Regions from separate parts of the Pseudoduganella sp. jia 12 genome, predicted to be linked through region 1. Evidence: predicted binding sites of a transcription regulator. Region 1 holds the regulator's gene; the other holds the start of a gene.

Region 1 (3,653 bases):
AGCAGCAAGACTGCAGCAGCACGCTGATCGTGCGCGGGCTGCAAAAGAGCTACGGCAAGCGCCAGGTGGTGCATGACGTGTCGTTGCAGGTGGCATGCGGCGAAGTGGTGGGGCTGCTGGGCCCGAACGGGGCCGGCAAGACCACGTCGTTCTACATGATCGTGGGCCTGGTGGCGTCGGATGCCGGCACTATCGACCTCGACGGTACCGACATCTCCAGCCTGCCGATCCACAAGCGCGCCACCCTCGGCCTGTCGTACCTGCCGCAGGAAGCGTCGGTGTTCCGCAAGCTGACCGTGGAAGAAAACATCCGCGCCGTGCTGGAGCTGCAGAAGGTGGACGGCAAGGCGCTCGGCAAGGCCGAGATCGACGAGCGGCTGAATGCGCTGCTGGCCGACCTGCAGATCGAGAAGCTGCGCGAGAACACGGCGCTGTCGCTGTCCGGTGGCGAACGCCGCCGCGTGGAGATCGCCCGCGCGCTGGCGACCAATCCCCGCTTCGTGCTGCTGGACGAGCCGTTTGCCGGTGTCGACCCGATCGCCGTGATCGAGATCCAGCGCATCGTGCGCTTCCTGAAGGAACGCAGCATCGGCGTGTTGATCACGGATCATAACGTGCGTGAAACGCTGGGCATCTGCGACCGGGCGTATATCATCAATCAGGGCAGCGTGCTGGCCTCCGGCCGGCCCGACGACATCATCGCCGACGAGTCCGTGCGCCGTGTCTATCTTGGTGAACATTTCCGCATGTAAGCACTTGGACCGCGTTGTTCCACCGATAATGAGACATGACCAGCAGCCATGAACCAGCAGCCATGAACCAGCCATGAAACAGTCTTTGCAACTGCGTACTTCCCAGCACCTCGCGTTGACGCCGCAATTGCAGCAGTCGATCCGGCTGCTGCAATTGTCCACGCTGGAGCTGCACCAGGAACTGGAACAGCTGCTGACCGATAACCCGCTGCTCGAGCGGCTCGACGATCCGCTCGACCGTTCCGTGCGCCTGCTGGGCGATGGGGCGATCAACACCACGCAGGCGCCCGGAGAGGCGCCTCCCGAAGGCGGTCCGCCGCAGGATGCGCCGGCGGCGCCGGAGCCCGAGCCGTTCGAAGGTGGCGAGGGCGAAGGCCTCGACCCTGGCGCCGGCGATACCGACTGGAGCAGTGCGGGCAGCGGCAAGGGACCGGACGATGACGACGGCCGCCCGCAGCTCGAGGCCAGCCACCGCAGCCTGCGCGAACACCTGATGGAGCAGATGCGCGTGACGGTGCTGGAGCCGCGCGACCGGGCCCTGGTGGAGCTGATCATCGATGCGCTCGACGATAACGGTTATCTCGAAGAGAGCCTGGAAGACATCCATGCACGCATGCCGGAAGAGCTGGAGATCGAGTTCGACGAATTGCGCACCGCGCTGAAGCTGCTGCAGAGCTTCGACCCGGCGGGCATCGGTGCGCGCAACGCTTCCGAATGCCTGGCGCTGCAGATCCGGCGCATGCCTGGCGTGCCGATGGTCACGCGGCGGATGGCGCTGTGCATCGTTGAAAAGCACTTGCAGTGGTTCGCGCAGCGCGACTTCAACAAGCTGAAGAAGGCACTCGATTGCGACGACGAAGACTTGCGCGAGGCACAAGCCGTCATTCGGCAATGCAATCCGCATCCGGGCGCCGCCTTCGCGGCCGACGTGTCAGACTATGTCGTACCGGATGTCGTGGTCAGGAAAGGCCGCAGCGGCTGGGTGGTCACGCTGAACAACGACGTGATGCCACGCCTGCGCGTAAACGCGCTGTATGCCAGCCTGCTCAAGCAGGGCAAGGGCGAAACGCAGATGAATGCCCAGCTGCAGGAAGCAAAGTGGCTGATCAAGAATATGCGCCAGCGCTTCGACACGATTCTCCGCGTGGCCCAGGCCATCGTCGAGCGGCAGAAGAACTTTTTCTCGCATGGCGCTGTGGCAATGAGGCCCCTTGTGTTGCGTGAAATAGCTGATACACTGGGTCTGCACGAGAGTACTATCTCTCGGGTAACAACTCAAAAATATATGCTCACCCCGCACGGCATGTTTGAGTTGAAGTATTTTTTTGGCAGCCACGTCGCAACCGAAGCTGGTGGGGAAGCTTCCTCGACTGCGATCCGGGCGCTGATCGTGCAATTCACAGGAGCCGAAGACCCGAAGAACCCTTTATCCGACAGTAAGATTGCGGACATGCTGGGTGAACAAGGCATGGTGATTGCGCGACGCACTGTTGCCAAATATCGCGAAGCATTGAAAATTCCCCCAGTCAGCCTCCGCAAGTCCTTGTAAGCAATCTGTAGTGTATGGGTTCCTCTGCGCCGCCGCATTTCGATGGCGGAAGCTGCACGAACCTGGATTGATCTTCTTTAGGAGTGTGTGTATGAATCTGACCATCAGTGGACACCATATCGACGTAACCCCTGCCATTCGCGAGTATGTGCAGAGCAAGCTGGAACGCGTTAGACGGCATTTCGATCAGCTGATCGATGTAAGTGTGATCCTGAGTGTAGATAATCTCACCGAGAAAGAAAAAAGGCAGAAGGCGGAAATCAACCTGCGCATGTCGGGCAAGACCGTGTTTGTCGAAAGCGTCGCGCAGGACCTGTATGCGGCCATCGACTCGCTGATCGACAAGCTGGATCGCCAGGTCATGAAGCACAAGGATAAAGTGCAGAACCATAATCATGAAACCATCAAGCACCTGAGCGAGATCGAGATTCCCGCGTCACCCGCATAACGCCGGATGCAGGTCGCAGCCCTTTGGCTGCAGCAACAGAAGGGCGCGCAATGCGCCCTTTGTTACGTCCGCACCCCACCGTATTCCCGCAGTTCACTGCAGTTCGCCGCAGTTCACCTTCAGTTCACCTTCAGTTCACCTTTTACGCCACATCATCCGCATCCATGGCTAGAATGAGGCCAATAACGACAACGATGCGAGACACCATGACCGACCACGTCCATACCAAGGTGCGCAATGGCACCGGCTTCATCACGCTCGACCGGCCCAGGGCATTGAATTCATTGTCGCTCGACATGATCCGCGCGATTACCGGCACGCTGCTGGCCTGGCGCGACGACGGCGACATCGCCGCCGTCGTCGTCCGCAGCACCACCGAGAAGGCGCTGTGCGCCGGTGGCGACATCCGCTTCTTCCATGCCGCCGGCACAGCGACGCCGCAGGGCGGCAGTGCGCAGATCGAGGATTTCTTCACCGAGGAATACGCGCTGAACTACCTCGTGCATTGCTTTACCAAGCCCTACGTGGCCTTGATGGATGGCGTGGTGATGGGCGGCGGCATGGGCATTGCCCAGGGCGGTCCGCACAGCAGCGTGCGCGTGGTGACCGACCGCACACGGCTGGCGATGCCCGAGGTGAACATCGGCCTGTTCCCCGACGTGGGTGGCAGTTATTTCCTGTCCCACGCGCCAGGCAGGCTGGGCGTGTACCTGGCACTGACGGCGCTGACGATCGGTGCGGCCGACGCGATGTATTGCGGGCTGGCCGACCACTACGTGCCCGCGGCCGAATTGCCGCAACTGGCCGACCTGGTCGGCTCCACGGCCGGAGCGGGGCTGCGCGAGGCGGTGGGAATGTTCGGCCGCTCGCTGCGCCATGAAGCGGGGCCTTCCGAACTGCAGGC
Region 2 (3,653 bases), on a different contig from region 1:
AACACGCTGAAGATCGCGCAGTTCATGCACCGCGTGGGCGCCGTGAAGAACAAGCCGGCCACATGGCGCGACTATTTCTTTGAAGAGCCGCTGGTGGCCAAGGGGAGCTGACATGATATCGCCGCTGCAGGTCGTCCGCCCATCCTCGCCTTCCGAAGCGCTGCTGCGCGCCCGTGGCGTTACCCTCGAATACCGTAGCGGCGGCAACGCCGTGCGCGCCACGCAGGACGTCGACTTCGATGTGTTCGGGGGTGACCGCTTCGTGCTGCTCGGGCCTTCCGGCTGCGGCAAATCGTCGCTGCTGAAGGCTGTCGGCGGCTTCATCGAACCCGCCGCGGGCACGATCACGCTGAACGGCCAGGTCATCACGAAGCCAGGGCCGGACCGCATCTGCGTGTTCCAGGAATTCGACCAGCTGCCGCCGTGGAAGACGGTGCTGCAAAACGTGATGTTCCCGTTGCTGGCGTCGAAAAACTGCGGCCGCGCCGAAGCACGGGAACGTGCGCGCCACTGGATCGCCCGCGTGGGGCTGGACCGTTTCGAGAACGCGTACCCGCACACGCTGTCCGGCGGCATGAAGCAGCGCGTGGCCATTGCCCGCGCGCTGGCGATGCAGCCGGCCGTGCTGCTGATGGACGAGCCGTTCGCAGCGCTCGACGCCCTCACGCGCCGCACGATGCAGGAAGAGTTGACGAAGCTGTGGGAGGAATCGCCGTTCACGCTGCTGTTTGTCACCCACTCGATCGAGGAAGCGCTGGTGGTCGGCAACCGCATCCTGTTGCTGTCGCCGCATCCGGGCCGCGTGCGTGCGGAGCTGAACAGTCACCAGTTCGGCTTGCACAGCGGCGGCGGCGCCGAGTTCCAGCATGCCGCGCAGCGCATCCACTACCTGCTGTTCGGCGAGGCCCCGGCGGCGCAGCCGGAACATGAAGAGGAAAGGATCGCCCTGTGAGCAACCTGGTCCCGCCGATCCGGCAAGAGTTTCAATATGACCTGGCGCCCGCCGCACCGGCATCGCTGCAGCGCCGCCTCCCGGTCGCGCAGCGCCTGTGGCAGCAGGGCTGGCTGCGCAAGAGCGCCGTGCTGGCCTTGCTGGCGCTGCTGTGGGAACTGGCCGCGCGCTGGCAGGACAACGACCTGCTGCTGCCCACGTTCGTGCAAACGGCACGGGCATTCTTCGAAGGCATCGCCAGCGGCGAGCTGGTCGAAAAAGTCCATGTGTCGCTGGCCGTGCTGGTACAGGGCTACGTGGCCGGCATCGCGCTGGCGTTCGTGCTGACCGCGCTCGCGGTGTCGACACGCCTGGGGCGCGACCTGCTGGAAACGCTCGTCGCCATGTTCAACCCGCTGCCCGCCATCGCGCTGCTGCCGCTGGCCATGTTGTGGCTGGGACTCGGCAACGCCAGCCTCGTGTTCGTCATCGTGCACGCCGTGCTGTGGCCGCTGGCGCTGGGCACGTATGCCGGCTTCCAGTCGGTGCCGGCCACGCTGCGCATGGCGGGCCGCAACTATGGTCTCGGCGGGCTGCCGTTCGTCATCCAGATCCTCGTGCCCGCCGCGCTGCCGGCCATCGTCTCGGGGCTGAAGATCGGCTGGGCATTCGCCTGGCGCACGCTGATCGCCGCGGAACTGGTGTTCGGCGCCTCGTCCGGCAAGGGCGGCCTGGGCTGGTACATCTTCCAGAACCGCAACGAGTTGTATACAGACAAGGTCTTCGCCGGCCTCGCCGCCGTGATCCTCATCGGGCTTGCCGTCGAGCACCTGCTGTTCGCCGCGCTGGAGCGTATGACGGTACAGAAATGGGGCATGCGCTCCAATAGCTGAGTTCGTGTTGCCGGGCTATAGCCCGGCTGCCTGGCACGGAGACACGAACTCATCAACAAGAACAAGTCGGTAAACAAGTGCCGATATCGACGGGAGCGGATTGGCTGAGCCCGTGTTGCCGGGCTATAGCCCGGCTGCCAGGCACCGGGACACGGGCTCAACAATGGGCAATTTGTTCACCACTCTGGCACATTTATTGCTCTGCAATAGGGCATGAGCCGCCATCTCCGCATCGTTTTAGTTCACCCTCCCCACGAAAGTGATGCTTCGTTGCGTGCCGCCGCGCTGCACGAAGGCCTTATCGAGGCCGGCTACGAGCTGGTGGCGTCGCTGCCGGCCGATTTTCATCTGCCGGAAGAGATCGCCCGCCTGCAGCCGGACATGATCATCGTCGACGCCGAATCCGACGCGCGCGATGTGCTGGAGCACATCGTCGTGGCCACCCGCGACGAGCGCCGCCCCATCGTCATGTTCACCGAGGATGCCAAGCAGTCGTCGATGGATGCGGCGATCGAGGCGGGGGTGTCGGCCTATATCGTGGCCGGCCTGAAGCCGGAGCGCATCAAGCCGGTGCTCAGCGTGGCGATGGCGCGCTTTCGCAAGGAGCAGAAGCTGCTGGATGAACTGCAGGACACGAAGCTCAAGCTGGCCGAGCGCAAGGTGGTCGACCGCGCCAAGGGCCTCTTGATGAGCCGTCACGGCATGACGGAGGACCAGGCCTACCAGCGCCTGCGGACGATGGCGATGAACAAGAACCTGAAGCTGGCCGACATCGCCCAGCGGATACTGGATGTGGAGGACTTGCTGGGTTGACCACGTATCGCGTGCGCACCCGGCTGGAGCAGTCATGATCGAAAAAACAACCGTCAACGTAGGATTCAACCCGCTGACCGACTGCGCGTCGGTCGTCATGGCAGCGATGCTGGGCTTCGACGAGAAGCACGGTATCCGCATCGCGCTGTCCCGCGAAACGTCGTGGGCCGGCGTGCGCGACAAGCTGATGACCGGCGAGCTCGATGCGGCGCACGCCCTGTATGGCCTGGTCTACGGCACCCAGCTGGGCATCGGCGCGCAGCCGCGCGACATGGCCGTGCTGATGAACCTGAACCGCAACGGGCAGGCCATCACGCTGTCGCGCCGCCTCGCCGAGCAGGGCGCGAAGGATGGCGCTTCGCTGGCGACACTGATGGCCAAAGACGTTGGCGACAGCCGGCGCAAGTATGTCTTTGCCCAGACTTTCCCGACCGGCACGCACGCGATGTGGCTGTATTACTGGCTGGCCGCCCATGGTATCAACCCGTTGCAGGATGTGCGGGCGATCACCGTGCCGCCATCGCAGATGGTCTACAACCTGGTCGAGGGCCACATGGACGGCTTCTGCGCCGGCGAACCCTGGGGCCACCAGGCGGTCATCGAAGGGATCGGCGTCACCGCCGCCGCCAGCCAGGAGATCTGGCCCGACCACCCCGAGAAGGTACTGGGCGCCTCCCTCGATTTCGTGCGCGCCCACCCGAACACGTGCCGGGCGCTGGTCGCCGCCGTGCTGGAGGCCAGCCGGTGGATCGATGCGAGCGATGAGAACCGCCGCGCCACGGCCGAGATCATCGCCGGCGTGCCGTTCGTGAACACGGACAAGGCGGCGATCCTGCCCCGCATGCTGGGCCGTTACGACAATGGCATCGGCCACGCATGGCAGGACCGGCACCCGATGCGCTTCCACCAGGATGGCCAGGCGAACTACCCTTGGCTGTCCGACGGCATGTGGTTCATGACGCAGTTCCGCCGCTGGGGGCTGCTGAAAGCCGACCCGGAATACCTGGAGGTGGCGC

What was found. Region 1 encodes sigma-54, which starts transcription at its own class of promoters, with help from an activator protein. Its sites were predicted from a motif close to TGGCANGNAANCTGCTTT; they were not measured.
Region 2: a site for sigma-54 is predicted at 2,010-2,027, ahead of ACY65G_RS10205 (ANTAR domain-containing response regulator). Genes of this name have one in related genera too.

What each region holds. Positions count from the first base shown of each region.
Region 1 is NZ_JBUXKP010000007.1:254,004-257,656, reverse strand. It holds gene lptB (LPS export ABC transporter ATP-binding protein) at 1-752, shown strand, start outside; gene ACY65G_RS17495 (RNA polymerase factor sigma-54) at 826-2,301, shown strand; gene hpf (ribosome hibernation-promoting factor, HPF/YfiA family) at 2,393-2,749, shown strand; gene ACY65G_RS17485 (enoyl-CoA hydratase/isomerase family protein) at 2,956-3,653, shown strand, end outside.
Region 2 is NZ_JBUXKP010000004.1:212,108-215,760, forward strand. It holds gene ACY65G_RS10190 (ABC transporter substrate-binding protein) at 1-111, shown strand, start outside; gene ACY65G_RS10195 (ABC transporter ATP-binding protein) at 113-952, shown strand; gene ACY65G_RS10200 (ABC transporter permease) at 949-1,824, shown strand; gene ACY65G_RS10205 (ANTAR domain-containing response regulator) at 2,038-2,637, shown strand; gene ACY65G_RS10210 (CmpA/NrtA family ABC transporter substrate-binding protein) at 2,672-3,653, shown strand, end outside.